4 regions of the Nonomuraea sp. NPDC026600 genome follow, and region 4 is predicted to be linked to each of the others. Evidence: riboswitches for the same ligand, from Rfam matches in the RefSeq annotation. Region 4 holds a riboswitch; each other region holds the start of a gene.
What was found. Region 4 has a riboswitch for cyclic di-AMP ahead of AB0F17_RS60660 (CHAP domain-containing protein). Riboswitches for the same ligand answer to the same signal wherever they lie in the genome.
Positions count from the first base shown of each region.

Region 1: another riboswitch for cyclic di-AMP. It lies ahead of AB0F17_RS14915 (hypothetical protein); the one in region 4 lies ahead of AB0F17_RS60660 (CHAP domain-containing protein).
Region 2: another riboswitch for cyclic di-AMP. It lies ahead of AB0F17_RS12570 (NlpC/P60 family protein); the one in region 4 lies ahead of AB0F17_RS60660 (CHAP domain-containing protein).
Region 3: another riboswitch for cyclic di-AMP. It lies ahead of AB0F17_RS45155 (C40 family peptidase); the one in region 4 lies ahead of AB0F17_RS60660 (CHAP domain-containing protein).

Region 1 is NZ_JBEZYD010000005.1:398,869-403,072, forward strand. It holds gene AB0F17_RS14900 (PadR family transcriptional regulator) at 1-428, opposite strand, end outside; gene AB0F17_RS14905 (MDR family MFS transporter) at 485-1,933, shown strand; gene AB0F17_RS14910 (DUF5302 domain-containing protein) at 1,981-2,181, shown strand; cyclic di-AMP (ydaO/yuaA leader) riboswitch at 2,346-2,483, shown strand; gene AB0F17_RS14915 (hypothetical protein) at 2,693-3,394, shown strand; gene AB0F17_RS14920 (alpha/beta hydrolase) at 3,444-4,204, shown strand, end outside.
Region 2 is NZ_JBEZYD010000004.1:492,282-496,485, forward strand. It holds gene AB0F17_RS12555 (RDD family protein) at 1-156, opposite strand, end outside; gene AB0F17_RS12560 (hypothetical protein) at 160-1,038, shown strand; gene AB0F17_RS12565 (amino-acid N-acetyltransferase) at 1,061-1,618, opposite strand; cyclic di-AMP (ydaO/yuaA leader) riboswitch at 1,908-2,064, shown strand; gene AB0F17_RS12570 (NlpC/P60 family protein) at 2,151-3,113, shown strand; gene AB0F17_RS12575 (LuxR C-terminal-related transcriptional regulator) at 3,252-3,464, opposite strand; gene AB0F17_RS12580 (helix-turn-helix domain-containing protein) at 4,134-4,204, opposite strand, start outside.
Region 3 is NZ_JBEZYD010000028.1:154,842-159,045, forward strand. It holds gene AB0F17_RS45145 (NYN domain-containing protein) at 1-144, shown strand, start outside; gene AB0F17_RS45150 (C40 family peptidase) at 244-1,203, shown strand; cyclic di-AMP (ydaO/yuaA leader) riboswitch at 1,984-2,141, shown strand; gene AB0F17_RS45155 (C40 family peptidase) at 2,215-2,733, shown strand; gene AB0F17_RS45160 (hypothetical protein) at 2,852-3,763, shown strand; gene AB0F17_RS45165 (M48 family metalloprotease) at 3,775-4,204, shown strand, end outside.
Region 4 is NZ_JBEZYD010000056.1:21,745-25,948, reverse strand. It holds gene AB0F17_RS60675 (transposase) at 1-144, shown strand, start outside; gene AB0F17_RS60670 (hypothetical protein) at 536-1,270, shown strand; gene AB0F17_RS60665 (hypothetical protein) at 1,369-1,533, opposite strand; gene AB0F17_RS60660 (CHAP domain-containing protein) at 1,818-2,498, opposite strand; cyclic di-AMP (ydaO/yuaA leader) riboswitch at 2,510-2,645, opposite strand; gene AB0F17_RS60655 (Gfo/Idh/MocA family oxidoreductase) at 2,764-3,717, opposite strand; gene AB0F17_RS60650 (aldo/keto reductase) at 3,737-4,204, opposite strand, start outside.

The DNA of each region.
Region 1 (4,204 bases), on a different contig from region 4:
CGGAGCGCGTACCTGCCGAATCCCGGGGTGTCCTTGGGTTTGCACTCCAGGACGGTCAGCCGCTCCGCGAACTGCGCTCTGATCCGCTCGACCACCGCGATCGCCGACTCCCGGTCGAGCAGCGTGAGCAGGAACGCCTGGAGCGCCACCTCGCTGCGCGGCGCGGAGGTCGGTTCGCGCTCGACCAGCCAGGAACGGAGCTGACTCGCGCCCTCAGGCGTGATCGCGTAGAGCTTCCGCCCGCGTGCCCCCTCCGACTCGACCGCCACCAGCCCGTCGGCGGCCATCTTCACCAGCTCCGGGTAGATCTGCGTGTGCCCGGCCTGCCAGACGTGATTGAGCGACCGCTCGAACGATTTCGTGAGGTCGTAGCCGCTGGCCGGCCCCGTGGCGTCGAGGAGTCCGAGCAGTGCGATCCGTAGGGACATGTAAGTCAGCATACCAAAGGATTGACATGTCAGTCCTTACATGTCAATCTCCACATATGACTACTGACACGAAGCGCGGAGGCGATGGCCTCCTGCTGGTCGCCGTGCTCGGCGGCATGTTCCTGGCGATGCTCGACCAGACCATCGTCGGCACGGCCCTGCCCCGGATCATCGCGGAGCTGGGCGGCGTTGATCTCTACACCTGGGTGGTCACGGCGTACCTGCTGACCTCGACCGTGACCGTGCCCCTCTATGGAAGGCTGTCGGACCAGCACGGCAGGAAGCCGCTGTTGCTCATCGGCATGTCCGTGTTCCTTGTGGGGTCCGCGCTGTGCGGGGTTGCCCAGGACATGACCCAGCTCATCCTGTTCCGCGCGCTGCAGGGCCTGGGGGCGGGCGCGCTGCTTCCGCTGTCCATCGCCCTGGTGATCGAGCTGTTCCCGCCGACCAAGGGCGGGGCCCGGGTGCAGGGGGCGATGGGCGGGGTGATGGCGCTCAGCTACCTCGCCGGGCCGTTCCTGGGCGGGCTCTTCACCGACCACGCGAGCTGGCGCTGGGCCTTCTACGTGAACGTGCCGATCGGCCTGGTGCTGATCGGGATCATCGTGCTGCGCCTGCCGCGCCAGGCGGGGCATGGTGGCGGGCGGCCGGACTACCTGGGCATCGGGGTGTTCACGGTGGCCATCAGCGCGCTGCTCATCGGCCTGACCGAGAAGGGGCTCGACGCCCACACCTGGACCAGCGTGCCGGTGGTCGGGCCGATCGTGCTGGCTCTGGTGTTGCTGGTGGTGTTCGTGGTGGTGGAGGGGCGGGCCGAGGCGCCCATCATGCCGTTGCACCTGTTCCGCAACCGTACGTACACGCTGGTCAACGTGACGTCGTTCTTCACCGCCTTCTGCATGTTCGCCGGAGTGGTGTTCCTGCCGCGCTACTTCCAGGAGGCGCTCGGCGCCACTGCGACCGAGTCGGGGCTGCGGATCTACCCGCTGACCCTGGCCATGGTGGTGGGCAGTGTCCTCATGGGCGCGCTGATGAGCCGGACGCGGGTCTACAAGCCGTGGCTGGTGGCGGCGCCGTTCCTGCTGGCCGTGGGCGCGCTGCTGTGCTCCGGCCTGACGCTGGACACGCCGCCCTGGGTGCTCGTCGGGTGGATGGCGCTGATCGGCCTCGGCATGGGCCCCATGCTCTCCGGCCTGACCGTGGCCGTGCAGTCCTCGGTGCCGCCCCAGTACATCGGCACGGCCTCGGCGAACCTGACGTTCTTCCGCCAGATCGGCGGCTCGGTCGCGCTGGCGCTGGCCGGCACCGCGTACACCTCCGAGATCACCGCCGAGGCGCCGCTGCACGGGCTGGCCGCCGCGCACGCTTCGGCCGCGGCCCTGGTCATTCCCTCGCTGGGCGTCGCGGGCGCCCTCGTGGCGCTGGTCGCCCTGATCGCCATGCCCGGCGCGCGCATCGACCGGGAGACACCACAGCCCAAGGTCGAGGCTGGTTTCGCGTCCTGAGCGCCGTCATGCGAAGCTGTCCTTGTCCCCAACACCAGGAGGTCCTCATGGCGGAAACACCGGAGCCGGAAGTCGACGAAACTCCCGAGGACGAGATGAAGCGCAAGTTCCGCGAGGCGCTCGAGCGCAAGCGCGGCCAGCACGCCGACTCGAGCGCGGGTGGCAGGGGCAACGACCCTTCCAAGATTCACGGCGCTCACGGGCCCGCCGCCAGCAAGCGTTCTTTCAGGCGGAAGAGCGGCGGTTGACAAGGGCTTTTCGGGGGGTACGGCATGCCGTACCCCCCTTTTTCTTGACCTCATAGGTAGATCTTCGCCCGATTCATGGGCTTAAGTTTGCCTTTGTCCGATTCTCTCCATATAGTCCAAGGAAGTTACCAGCCGGTGACCTGGCGCTTCAGCAGAGAGGCGTCGACCGGCAGGCGCCGAATTTCGCTCAGGCGAGAACCGGGGAACCACCGTTCCTTAGGGGTGAATCCGACCATCGGTCGGTAGGGCATCTCCACGTCCGAACCCGTCAGCTAACCCGGTAGGCGAGATGGAGAGGACTCCTACCGCATGTTTAACTCCCGTGCTGTGCCGCCCGCCCGCGTGTTGCCATCCGCCGACGACTGACCGGCACCATCCCCCAAGCTCTTCCCGCGCTCCGTCGCGTAGCGACCGTTTGGCATTCCGCCCGGCTACGCCCCTCCTTTAGCGAGCGCTCTCCTCCCTGTACCCGTATAAAGGACTTTGCTGCTTCATGTCTATTCGCTCTGCCATGCTGACTGCCGCCCTCGTCGGCGCCCTGTCCATCGGTGCCGCCACGGCCGCGCACGCCGACTCCGGCACTGACAAGAAGGTCCTGCTCAAGGGCTCGACCACGGCGTCCTACTTCTGGGACGACTCCTCCGGCCGCGCCGGGGACACCGGCTTGCCGGCCAGCGGCAAGCCCATGCAGAAGCGTCTCGCCGCCAGCCCGAGCTGGCCGCTCATGACAGAGGGCTACGTTGTCTACAAGGGCAAGAAGATGCCCTTCTTCGTCGGTGACCGCGGCCCGGGCACGCCGTCCTCCAGCGGTGTCATGCTCGACCTGGACGCCAAGACCTTCGCCGACCTGACCGGCGGCCGCTTCAACTCCAGCACGCTGGGTGTGGACGGCGTCGGCGGCCAGGGCCACATCAAGGTTGGCTACATCATCACCAAGTGGGGCAACGGCCCGGGCAAGAAGAACTACCCGGTCGCCTACTCGACCGGTGCCTACGCCCGCGTGGACCACAACCCCGCCAAGCCCCCGCAGGTCGCCGCTCCGAAGACGGTCAGCCCCAAGCCCGCTCCGGGCGCCGACCTGCCCGCGGTGCCGGTGTCCGACAAGAAGGCCGCCGAGTCGAGCGACGCTCTCAACGGCGCCGTGCTGGGGGCCGGGCTGGCGATCGTCGGTGGCGGCGTGATGGTCGGCCGCAAGCTCCTCCTCCAGCGCTGACGGTCCGTCGGTCTTTGCTTCGCGGGAAACAGAATGTCATTCTGATCCCGTGACCAAGCATGCAGTCGCCAACGGCATCCAGATCGCCTACGAGACCTTCGGCTCATCCGACGGACGTCCCCTGCTCCTCATCATGGGGCTCGGCGCCCAGCTCATCCACTGGGACGACGAGCTCTGCGAGCTCCTGGCGGAGCAGGGCCATCACGTCGTCAGATTCGACAACCGTGACTCCGGTCTCTCCACGCACCTGCACGACGAGGACGTTCCCGCATTGGGGACGTCCTCGTCGTATTTGCTGGACGACATGGCCGACGACGCCGCCGGGCTGATGGACGCCCTCGGCTGGACCGCTGCCCATGTGGTGGGCGCCTCGATGGGCGGGATGATCGCCCAGACGCTCGCCATCCGGCACCCCGAACGCGTGCTGACCCTCACCTCGATCATGTCGACCCCCGGCCCGAACGTGGCCCCGCCCACCCCGGAGGCCAGCGCGGTGCTGCTCGCACCGCCCGCGCCCGATCGGGCGGGCGTCCTCGCCCAGGCCCTGACGACCTGGTCGGTGATCGGCTCGCCCGGCTTCGACCTGGACCGGGAACGCATCGTCCGGATGTCCGGCCAGGCGTACGACCGGAGCTTCGACCCGCCGGGCACGACCCGGCAACTGGCCGCGATCCTGGTCTCCGGTGACCGCACCGAACAGCTCGGCACGCTGGGCGTGCCCGCCCTGGTCATCCACGGCGAGGCCGACCGGCTCGTCCCGGTCGTCGGCGGCCGGGCCACGGCGGCGGCGATCCCGGGCGCCAGGCTGCT
Region 2 (4,204 bases), on a different contig from region 4:
CGTACCGGTCACGGAGTTGTAGCTGCTGAGCAGGATGGCCGCGAGAATGAGGCCCAGCACCCCGGACACGATGCCGAAGATGACACCGTCGATGATCCTCGCCACGAGCCGCTGCCACCACTCGGCGAGCGGGGCCGGGGCTCCGGGCGGCTGCATCCCGTGCGGCTGGGCGCCGTAACCGGGCTGCTGGCCGTACTGGGGTTGCTGCGGCTGCCCGTATCCGGGCTGGCCGCCGTACTGCGGCTGCTGCTGACCGTAACCCGGCTGGGACTGCTGCTGCTGCCCGTACTGGGGTTGCTGACCATAGCCGGGCTGCTGGCCCGACGCGGGCTGCTGGCCATAACCAGGCTGCTGACCGTAACCGGGCTGCGATTGCGGCTGCTGACCGTAATCAGGCTGCTGACCATAGCCGGGCTGCTGGCCCGACGCGGGCTGCTGGCCATAACCAGGCTGCTGACCGTACCCAGGCTGCTGGCCATATCCCGGCTGGGACGGCTGCTGCTGACCATAGCCGGGCTGCTGGCCGTAACCGGGCTGCGGTTGCGGCTGCTGCTGGCCATAACCAGGCTGGCCGTACTCGGGCTGCTGGCCCGAAGCCTGCTGCTGCCCGTAGCCGGGCTGCTGGCCGTACTCGGGTTGCTGGCCATAGCCGGGCTGCTGCCCGTACTGCGGCTGCTGACCGTACTGCGACGGCTGCTGCTGGCCATATTGCGGCTGCTGGCCGTAGCCCGGCTGCTGCTGCTGCCCGTACTGGGGCTGCTGGCCGTACTGCGGCGGTTGCTGCTGGCCATAGTTGGGTTGCTGACCATAGGCGTCGTCCGCCCGGTAGCCAACGACCGTTACATCCGGGTCGGGCTCGCCATAGGGACGGCCCGCGTTGTGATGTCCGTATTCGGGAGTCCCGCCAGGCGCAGAGTGCTCGCCGGAATCATCCTGTGGATACGGCGGCTGTCCGGTGCTCACCGTGTCACCTCGCTTCGAGTGCGCATGTGGCACGTGTCAGGACACATGCCTGTGCTGCCCAACGTATCGACATAGGTATCAACAATCACCTTTCGCATTAGTCAAGGTCCGCGTCACCCGATGTCAGGTGGAGCAGCATGCGGGTGTTCCCCAGAGTGTTGGGCTTGACGTGTTCCAAGTCGAGGAACTCGGCGACACCCTCGTCGTACGAGGCCAGCAGCTCCGCGTAGACCTCTGGCGAGACCGGAGTGCCCTGAACCGGGCGGAATCCATGCCTCGCGAAGAAATCGACCTCAAAAGTCAGACAGAATACCCGGCGCAGGCCGAGCTCTCGAGCGGTAATGATCAAGGAAGAGACGATCCGGTGCCCGATTCCGAGGCCGCGGAACTCCGGGTTGACGGCCACCGTACGAATCTCCGCGAGATCCTCCCAAAGCACATGCAGCGCGCCGCAGCCGACCACCAGGCCACCGCGCTCGGCGATCCAGAACTCCTGCACGTCCTCGTACAGGGTGACCGTGGCCTTCTCCAGAAGCCGCGGTCCGGCGCCCGCGTAGGTGTCGACCAGGCGCCTAATCGTCCTGACATCCGGCGTGCGGGCACGCCGGACGACGATTTCCGTGTCCGGGACTGTCACTTCGGCGACCTGCTCCATGGGTCTCCAGAGTACAGATCCGATTACGGCTCACCCCTAACTGCGACCTCTCCCCCATCTCATGACATCTGGTGGTTGATCGAACACGATGGGGGATCCCTTGACTCCTAGGCTTCCATGTCTTGGCGAACTTGGTGGAAAAAGGACATAAAGTCTGTTCTGTACGGCCAAGCACGAGACCCTCTCGTGACCCTTCGGTTGCGAAACCTCTACTGACTTGGCAGTTCTGGTTGAGCACGAACGCCGAGTGCACTAGTGTCCAGCGACGATGTCACCCGCGCGAGCCAAGCGTGGAGACGCGCCCAATCTCCGCGAGGAGAACCGGGGACCCGCCGGTGGCGAGCTCATCCTGACGCCACCCTGGGGTGAATCCGAGCGGTTCGTTCGGTAGGGCTGCTCCGGCCCGAACCCGTCAGCTAACCCGGTAGGCGCCGATGAGAGGAGCTGGTTGGTGAAGTACACCCGCAATCGCGAGGGGAAGCCGGCGGGCGCTCACGCCCGCCCTCCGGGATCCCGGAGAGCCTCCACCCGCTTGGGTGTCATCGCGGCTACCGTCGCCACCCTCCTGTTCGCCATCCCCGTCGGCTCCGCCGTCGCCGATCCCAAGCCCTCGCTGAAGGCCCTGTCCAAGCAGGCCGAGGAGCTCCACACCCAGATCGAGACGCTCAGCGAGCAGTACAACGGCCAGCGGGAGAAGCTCAAGACCGCCAAGAAGGCGGTCGAGGCGGCCCAGAAGACGCTGGCCACCAGCGAGTCCGATCTGGCCGTCAAGCGCGCCAAGGCCTCGCTGCTGGCCCAGAACGCCTACATCAACGGCGGCCTCGGCCAGTCCCTGGCGTTCACCACCTCCGACGACCCCGAGAGCTTCCTCGACCGGGCGGCCACCACCTACGCGCTGGAGCAGCAGCAGGGCGCCGAGGTCAACCTGGTGACCGCGGCCAGGGAGGCCGCCGAGCGGGCCAGGACCAGCGCCAAGACGCGCATCGACGAGGTCCAGGAGATCGTCGACGGCCTCGGCACCAAGCGCGACAAGATCACCAAGCTGGTCGCCAAGGTCGAGAGCAGCCTCTTCAAGCGCGCGATCGGCGAGGCGGGCCGCCCCGGCTCGCGCGCCGTGAAGGTGAACCTGCCGGTCATCGGCGCCGGCAAGGCCGCCATAGCCGCCAGGTGGGCGCTCACGCAGCAGCTCAAGCCCTACGTCTGGGGCGCCGAGGGCCCGAGCTCGTACGACTGCTCCGGCCTGGTGATGGCGGCCTACCAGCGGGTGGGCATCTCACTGCCGCACTACACCGGCGATCAGTGGACGGCCGGCCGGCACATCTCCAAGGAGGAGCTGCGCGCCGGCGACCTGGTCTTCTTCTACGGCGACCTGCACCACGTCGGCATCTACATTGGTGGCGGCATGATGGTCCACGCACCGCAGACCGGCGACGTCGTGCGCATCGCGTCCATCGCTCGCCGTCCGTTCGCGGGTGCCGTACGCATCGCCGACTGAACTTCCGGCGCTCTGACAGCAGGCGTCCCGGCAGCAGGCGCCCTGGCGACAGGCGCCCGAGCAGCAAGCGCCGGCGGCGAACGCTCTGACAGCCGGGGTCTGGCGGCAGGGGCTCCGGCGGCGGGCCCGCCGGCGCGGTCAGATGAGCTGACGGCGGGCGGCCCAAGCCACGGCCTCGATCGCGGTGGCGACTCCGATGCGGTCGCAGATACCCCGCAATCTCCGGCGTACCGTGCGCCCGCTGATATCCAATCGTCTGCCCACCCGGTCAACCGTGACTCCCTTGGCAAGCTCCGCCAGCAACGCCAGATCCGCATGGCTGAGCTCAACGCCTTCAGTGAGCACATACATCGGGAGCCCTCCCCCCAACAGCAGAACTCGAGACGTCTCTGTCCGAGCAGAAGGTAAACGCATTCTGGAAAGGTCGTCAAGCAAGCCAATCCTCACATTTGACGATCGACATTGACATGATCCTCTATATGTGAAGTACTCGCCATATGTCGGCACACTTCGGGGCCTGATGAGCGAGCACAGCCGTCCTTACAAGGGCTCCGACCCACCACCGCCGAGCACCACGGACATGCTGGGCTTCGATCCCTGGGACGCCGATTTTCCGCCGCGCTCCATATACGAAATATCGGGAAATACAGCGGTGTGGGCCACTCTTTCGTACCTGGCCGGGCTGTACGTACGAGCCCTGCCGCGCGATCCCCGTTTCGGACACGGCTCCGACCCGCTCGGCAAAGGCGATCCGACAGAGCCGGTGGAATCGTTCCTGCTCATGAACTCCACGGACCGACCACAGCCGCCCGCGCGGGCTGGTCAAAAGAGAGCGCCCGCGGGCGGGTGCCGAGGCGATCGCGACCGAGCTGATCCGGACGCTGCCGAACGAGGCCGAACTGATCACTGTTCTCCTACTCGCCGCCGGACGCGGGACCGCTGTCAACCTAACCGCCGTCGGCGGCCTGAACGTTACGCGGCACGTGGCCGCTGCGGCCCGGAGATCCTGCCCGCAGACGGTCAGGCGGTGGCGTCGTACGTCTTCCTGGCCGCTTCGACGATCTGGATGTTGGCCTCGGCCCAGCCCTTGA
Region 3 (4,204 bases), on a different contig from region 4:
ATCCGCCAGCTCGTCCGGGCCGAGCCGCCAGGACGGGCCATGGCGGTGGTCTCCTCCGATCGCGAGGTGGCCGAATCCGTCCGTCGCATGGGAGCCAGACCGGTTCCGTCAGGTCTGCTGTTGCGCAGGCTGGGCCGCGCCTAGATTACGAATCGGCCGTTCAGGTAAAAGCACACCCGCCACTTCTGTACCATTTCGCCCCAGATGTATTCCCTGGGAGGCGACACTGTGAGGTTTGGCCGGGTGCCACTGGCTGCGGGTCTCGCGATCGGGCTGCTGCTGTCCCCAACGAGCGAGGCACTGGCCGCGCCGAAGCCCACGATCAAGCAGGCGAAAGCCAAGCTCAAAAAGCTGAACGACAAGGCCGACAAGGTCGTCGACCGTTACAACACGGCGACCGAGAAGTACAAAACGGCCCAGGGCGAGTACGGCAAGCTGAACGCGAGCTACAAGCGCAAGCTGGAGACGGTCGCCACGCTGCACGCCCAGGTGGTCGCGATGGCCGTCGACACCTACAAGCTCGGCCCCGACGCCGGCTCCTGGCCCACGATGGTCGGCCAGCCGGACCCCACGGGCATGCTGGGCAGCCTGGCGCTCGCGGACCAGTTGTCGCAGGAGAAGCTGGAGCGGCTGGTGGCCTTCGACCGGGAGAACCGCGGCCTCAAGGACGAGCGCGACAAGGCCGAGACGGCGCTGCAGGCGGCCGACAAGGAGCGCGACGGGGTCGAGAAGGAACGTTCGGAGGTCCGCAAGCTCATCGCGCAGCAGAAGAAGCTGCTCGACAAGCTCGGCGCCTACAAGACCGGCGACCCGAACAGCACCGGCATCAAGTACACCGGCGCGGCCTCCGGCAACGCCGCCGCGGTGCTCAGGTTCGCGTACGCGCAGGTGGGCAAGCCGTACGTGTTCGGCGGTACGGGGCCGCGCGGCTGGGACTGCTCGGGGCTCACCCAGGCGTCGTGGCGCGCGGCGGGCGTCTCGCTGCCCCGCACCACCTGGCAGCAGTGGGCCTGGGGTTCCTCCCGCAAGGTGGATCTGAAGGATCTGCAGCCGGGGGATCTCATCTTCAGCTCGGGGCTGGGGCATGTGAGCATTTACGCGGGCAACGGGCAGATCGTCCACGCGCCCCAGACCGGCGACGTGGTCAAAGTCGTCACCCTCTCCTCCTACGGTGGCAGCCTGGTGGGGGCCATCCGCCCGTAGCGCTTTTGCTGAGTTCAAAAGCGTTATTTTTCTGTACGGCCAAGCACGGTGGGCCCCGCCCGCCGTGCGGGGCCGGGGCCTGTCCAGGGGCACGCTCCTCCGGTGGAGACGGCTGCGCGCCGTGACGTGCGCATTCTTGGCCCCGGTCCGTGGATTCCGGCGCCCGGGGTCGCGTGCTGAAGAGTGATAAATGCCACGTCGGTGTCCGTGTTCCCGGCGTGTGTGGCGAGCTCAGCGTGGCGCGTCTGGCGCTCTGAGTGAGCGTGGCGCGCGTGCGCAAGGCGGGGTCGCGGCGTGGCCCACATCGACCATACCGGCGGCGGGGTCATGCTCGGCGTGCTTTTCGCATGCTCGCCGAGCCGCGACGGCCGACGGGGGCCGTACTTGTCCTGGGATCTCGGCCGGAGATCGTCGAGGGTTCTTTGGATCTAGGGCGAATGGTGTTCGGGGGGCTGCGACCGCTGTGACCAGCGATCTGGTGCTAACGGGACCAGTGGTGCAGAAGTGACGAATGGGACCTGACAGATCGAGGTATCGTCAAGTGTGAGAAGGGTCACATTTGCGTAACATAAACCGCTGCTCCATCTGGGATTGCGGTCCTGACTGAGGGGTCTGCCTGATCCTGACAACCCCATGACGCCTTTGCCAGTTCGTTACTTAGGGCGTAGCTTCTGGCCTCGCGGCGAACAAGCCATGGCGTCGCGGCTCTCCATCGGGTCTCCGATGTGGACAGATAGAAAAACCGTTCGGTCACCGCCATTTCCCAATGTCACCAATTGCGGCGGTGGCCTGCCGAATCCGTGCAGCCAGGAGCACGGAACCGGGGACCCAGCGATCCCGTCCCAGGGATCAGGGGTGAATCGGCGCTTATCGCGCCGTAGGGCGACTTCCAGGCCCGAATCCGTCAGCTAACCCGGTAGGCGTTCGTGGAAGATCCAAGGAGAAATCCTGTCTACCTCCCCCTATAACCCCCGTCTGTCCCGCCTTGCCCTGAGTGGCGCAGCACTAACGATGACCGTGACGGCCGGAGGTGTGGTCCTCCACGCCCCGACGGCGCAGGCGACGACGGCGCGCGAACCGGCCAGTGTTTCCCGGACGACCACCACGGCGGGTAAGACCGTCAAGTCCGTGAAGAAGACCGCGCACCAGACGGCGGTCGCTCGGCAACAGGCGAGGGCCCGCACGGCCGTATCCGTGGCCAAGGACCAGCTCGGTGACCCGTACCGTTACGGGGCCACAGGACCCGGTTCCTTTGACTGCTCCGGTCTCGTCCAGTACGCCTGGAAGAAGGCCGGCGTCAAGATCCCACGCGTGACGAACAGCCAGTTCGCAGGCATCAAGAAGAAGGTCTCCTGGAAGAATCTGAAGCCAGGCGACCTGCTGTTCTTCCATGGGCTCGGCCACGTTGGCATGTTCGTCGGCAACGGCAAGATGATCCATTCGCCGAGAACAGGTCAGACGGTGCGCATCGAGAAGCTCAACGGATGGCGCAAGGCGTCGTTCGCGGGCGCGGTGCGTCCCGGTCTGTAAGGCGGTGCGTCCCGGCCTGTATGACCGTCACGAAGGTCCCGTCCCGCTGGGGACGGGACCTTCGCGCATTTTCCCGTGACGGCCGGTCTCCCGCGGTGGGCGACTACCATCGGGGAACGTGTCCGTGCAGGTGAGCCGCCGAGTCGTGGTGGCGGGGGTGCTGCTCCTGGCCCTCGCCTCGGCCAGTGCCGTCCCGCACCGGGCCACCGGGACGGGTGACCTCGCGGCGACGGTTCGTGACCTGCCGTCCGGTGGTCGTGAGCAGCCTGTGGCGGGTCGCGGCCCGACGCCCGGTGATCGCGAGCTCCCGGCGGAGGCGCGGGGCCTCTGGGGTGACGGGGCGGATGTCGTACGAGGTGCGCGTTCGGTCGTGGTCGGTCACCACGCGGCCACCGAGCTGCTTCGCGACCTGGCGCGCAGGGCCGACGCCGCCGGGACGCGTGTCTCCGCCGTGCTCGGACGGCCGGTGCGGCCCGTGGTGCTCGTGCCTGGTTCGACGGCCGAGGCCGCGCGGGTGGCCGGGGTGGGGAGTGTCGCCGGGCTGGCGGCGGTGGCCGATGGCGGGCGGGTCGTCGTGGTGCCCGAGTACTTCGGCCGGCTGACCCCGACCGGGCGGGACGTCGTGCTCACCCACGAGCTCACCCACGTCGCCGCCGGGACGGAGCGGCTGCCTGTGTGGCTCTATGAGGGGTTCGCCGACTACGTGGGCTACCGCGACGCGGGGCTGCCGGTTCGGGTCGCCGCCGCTGAGCTGGCCGCCGAGGTGCGGGCCGGGCGCTTGCCGGGCGGGTTGCCGGGGCCTGAGGCATTCGCACCCTCTTCCCGGGACCCTGTACGGCTGGCACGGGCCTACCAGGAGGCGTGGCTGGCGTGTCGCTTCATCGCCGAGCGGTTCGGTGAGGGGACTCTGGTGAGGCTCTACCGTGATGCCCAGACGGGTGGCATCGACCGGGGGCTCGCCAGGCTCGGGCTCTCGGCAGGGACGTTGACGGCACGGTGGCGCGACTACGTGCGGGACCAGCTTGCGTAAGGGGAACGCGGATGGACGATCTGCAGAGCACCGACAACATGCCGCCTGACGACGACGCGGACCCCGCCGCCCGGCACCCGGGCTCACAGCCCGGTGAGAACGCCGCGCTGCCCGAGCCGCCCGGCCCCGGCGCCGTGTCGACTGGGCGGTCCGATGGAGACGACGTGCCGTTCGGGGCGGATGCCGGGCCGGCGGGGTCGGATACCGCCCCGGACACCGGGCAGACCGCACCGGGTGGGTGGGCCGCACCAGATGGGGGCTCCGCATCGGGCGGGCAGGCCACGCCAGGGAGGCAGGCCCCGCCAGGGAGGCGGGCCACACCTGACGGGAACGCCGCGCCAGGGGGACAGGCCATGCCGAGCGGGAACGTCGCGCCAGGCGCCCCCGCTACGCCCGCGCGTGCTGGGACCGGTTGGGCCTTGGTCCTGCTCGGGGTGGTGA
Region 4 (4,204 bases):
CACGCCGACCACATCGCGGCCCGCAACATCGCCACACGCGGCGTAGCGGGCTGGGCTGCCATCAACCAGCCACACGCTACCGGCCTCCCTTCAGCCAGACGGGACCGCGAGAGCAAACCGCCAGCTTCAACCGGTGGTAGTTGATGATCCGCCTCCTTCACTCTCACGAACGCGTCGAACAGTCAGACCCCCGAATCGACACGTACGCAGAATTTTTTTACCAGGAGACGTCGTAGCGGTCACCCGCATCACGAACTGGGATCGGCCGCCTTCGGTGCAACGGACAGGCGGTCAACTCCCCGAGAGAGGTACCGGCTGGCTGGCGCGCTGCGGGCGACCAGTGGCGAGCCTCGCGTGGCGTTACTTTAGGTGGCAAGGCCTGAGCATAGTGTGATGGCTGGGTTTCTGTACCGGTTTCCGGCGTCACGATGCGCTGGGCTCCGCCCTGGAACAACGCCCGGGACAACCACGGTCCGCAGAACCCGGCGGCTGCCCCCGGGGTGGCCGCGTGAGCCGTCAACGATGGGGGAGCGCAATGAGCGACAACAGGGAACCGAAGCTGATCTACGGCCAAGGGGCGGAGGCATGCCCGGGGGGGAACTTCTGTCTCTACCGGGGCTCGAACTTCAACGCGGGTCAGACCCCGGGGCGTGGCGACAAGATCCTGGCCATTCCGATGGGCGCGTACGTCAACGACTTCTCCGAGTACGGGTTCGACCACAGCGGTGACGGGGTAAGTGCCGTCGTAAACAACACGGTCGAGGACAACGCGCTCTTCTCGGCCGCCGACCAGCAGGGGCACGCGCTGCCGGTGGACCGGGGGACCTCGATCGCGGATCTGCGGGGCATCCCCATGGCCGACAGCCCGAACGGCTCCTGGAACGACCAGGCCCAGTCCGCACTGGCGGCCCGCTTCGTGGGGAACCTGCGCGTCGACCAGGAGCTGCGAGGCCACTGGGCGGAAGGCGTGGGGCACATCTACTCCTACCGGCTCACGATGCACGCCGAGGACACCCGCGTCGTGAAATGGAGCGTGGGCTTCGGTGATCTGCCGGAGGAAACCTCGCTGTCCAAGAGCTTCGTCGACAACTTCTGGGGTGAGATCCTGCGCGACGGCACCGATGGTGCCGTCCTGCTCGGCTCCCCCCAGGGCGGCGGACACAGCGTCGACCCCGGGACGGACCTCCTCATCGACGTCCAGGTCCTCTACCCAGACGAAAGCCCCGCCTACGAACGCCTCATCGGCCTGAACGCCCAGCAACTGGGCTGACCCGGCGAGCAGGCAACCCACGCAGAACTCCCCGCGACGCCGGGGCGTCGCGGGGAGTTCTGCCGGGCGGGGGCCCGGTCTATCGTCGGCTGTGCCCGTCAGATGTGTTCGGCGGGGTTCGCCGGGAGGTAGAAGTTCCAGCTGCCGTGCCCCTCATGGGCGCCACCTGCGGGGCAGTGCCCGTTGTCGGGGCGACCGTTCCACCAAAGGGTGTAGCACTTGTTACAGAAGCGCCAATTGTCCTGCTGGGTCGTCGGTGACATGTCCCCTCCTGCGGTATGAGAACCGGCATGTTGCCTGGTCACCGCCAGTGTTGGAGGTGACGGCGGACCCGTACATCCCCAAACTTGGGGGTTGCGGCCGATACGGCGGCCATGCGCTGTTCGGTGGGACGTGATCCTCTTTCGGCTGTTCCGAAGCAGGTGGCCGGGGTTGTCGCAGGGGAGACGTACGACGAACGCGCGCCCAAAGGACGCGCGCTCGTCGAAAGGAGAGGCCAGGAGAGTCTCACGGGGGGAGGCGGGCCGGAGGACTCGGGGAGTAGCCGTCAGCCGGTGTAGTCCGGGTATCCGTAGCCGACGACCTGGGACTTCGGCCGGACACGCTGGGCGACCGTGCCGTTGCCGGTGTTGCCCTCGATCGTAGAGATCGTCCCGTTGTTGTTGTCCTTGACGACGAACCCGACATGCTGGATGTCGTCCAGGCTCTTGCTGCCGCTCCACGAGAAGAACACCACGGCGCCCGGCTTCGGGGCCTGGCCCCAGCGGTGGTTCTTGGCGAACCAGCGCGCGTGCTCGACGGTGTAGGCGTCCCAGCCGACCATGCTGCGCGCGCCGGAGTGCGCGCCGACCCACGAGACGAACATCGAGCACCAAGCGGCGTTCAGGTACTCCTGCTTGCTGCCGCCGTCGCGCTTGACGGTCTCCCGGGCGCGCGGCGTGTTCATGTACCACTTCTGGAACTTGGTGCCGCCGCCGGCGGCGTCCTCGGAGGTGCCGACCTGGGCCTTGGCCAGGGCCAGGACCTGCGCGGCCGAGATCTTGGCCTTGGCCTCGACCTTGGCCTCCGGGTGATCCGCGGGAGCGGCGGCGTGCTGCTGGGTGCCGGTAGCGATGGTCTCCGCGTGGGCGGTGGACTGCCCGCCGATGGCGGCGGCCGCGACGGCCACGCCGAGGGCGGCCTGAGCGAAGGTCAGCTTGGGGGCACGGGTAAGACGACTCATGGCCATCGAGGGGGTTCTCCTTGCTTCCATGCCGCTTACCGGGTTAGCTGACGGGTTCGGGCGTGGAAGCTGCCCTACGGCACTGACGTGCCGATTCACCCCAAAGACATGGGTCCCCGGTTCCGCACGAGGCGGATTCAGCGGTCACAGGACGATCCTGTGATGTTTGTGCGATGGTCAGGCAACGAACCGGACAAACAGGTACGTATGCCTTAGATGTCGTACAAGGTAATACATGGGGCAAGGGGATTACAAATAGATAAACCGCTGGTCAGGAGAGTTGCCCGCGTACATCTGCCAGAAGCCCCATCATGGCAAGGCTTTCGTCAAGTGGCATGATCGCGGATTCTTTACCTCCCGCGGCCACGACGGCCCGCACCTCGCGGACTTCGCCGGCGTATCCGTTGTCCGCCGGATCGAGCACGAGCTCCTCCGTCTCCATCGACGGCCCGCTCAGCACGACCCGCTCCGGCGCCCAGAACGGCGCCTTGATGTCCGCGCGCATGCCGGTCCCCACCACGTAGGCGTCGTTCGCGTACGGGCCCAGCAGCGAGCACTCCACCAGGGCCCGCCGGCCGCCCGGATAGATCAGCACCCCGCCCGCCTCAGCGTCCACCCCCGAGGGCGCCAGCGAGCCCGTGATGTGCGCCCGTTCCGGCATCCCGAGCAGGAGCTGCGCCAGCCCGAACGAGTAGACGCCCAGGTCGAGCAGTGCCCCGCCGCCCAGCTCCGGCGCCCACAGCCGGTGCGCGGGGTCGTAGGGCGACTTGAAGCCGAACGACGCCTGGACCGAGCGGATCTCCCCGAACCGGGGATCGGCGGCCACCCGCTGAATCAGCGGGTTGAACCGCATCCACATGGCCTCCATCAGGAAGACCCCGGCCTCGCGCGCGAGCCGGACCATCCGCTCCGCGTCGGCGACGGACGCGGCGAGCGGCTTCTCGCACAACACCGCCTTGCCCGCCGCGATCGCCGCCTCGGCCACCTCCAGGTGCTGGGCGTGCGGGGTCGCCACGTAGACGGCGTCGACGGCGGGGTCGGCGCACAGCTGCTCGTACGAGCCGTACGCCGACTCCGCGCCCAGCTCCGAGGCCAGTGCCCGCGCGCGGCCGAGGTCGCGGGAGCCGACGGCGGCCACCCGCATCCCCGGCTCAGCCGCGATGACCGTGCCGACCCTCTTGGCGATGACACCCGTGGCCGCGATACCCCATGCAAAATTCTTCATGGGGGGAGATCGTAGGGAATCAACCCATCCAGTGAAAGGTGTCCGGGTCTGGGCCGATGCGGCCGTCTGTCGTGTTCATGGCGCCGATCGCCGCCATGTCCTCGGCGTCGAGGACGAAGTCGAACACCTCGAAGTTCTCCTTGATCCGGGCCGGCGTGACCGACTTGGGGATCACCACGTTGCCCAGCTGGATGTGCCAGCGCAGCACGATCTGCGCGGGCGTCCTGCCGTACTTCTCCGACAGCACGCTCAGCGCCGGGTCGCCGAGCAGGCCCTGGCCCTGCCCCAGCGGGCTCCACGCCTCGGTGAGGATGCCGTTGGCCTCGTGGAACTCCCGCAGCCGCCGTTGCTGGAAGTACGGGTGCAGCTCGATCTGGTTGATGGACGGCGTGATGTCCGTCTCGTCGATCACCCGGGTGAGCGTCTCGACGGTGAAGTTGGACACGCCGATCGCCTTCGCCCGCCCTTGACGGTAGATCTTCTCGAG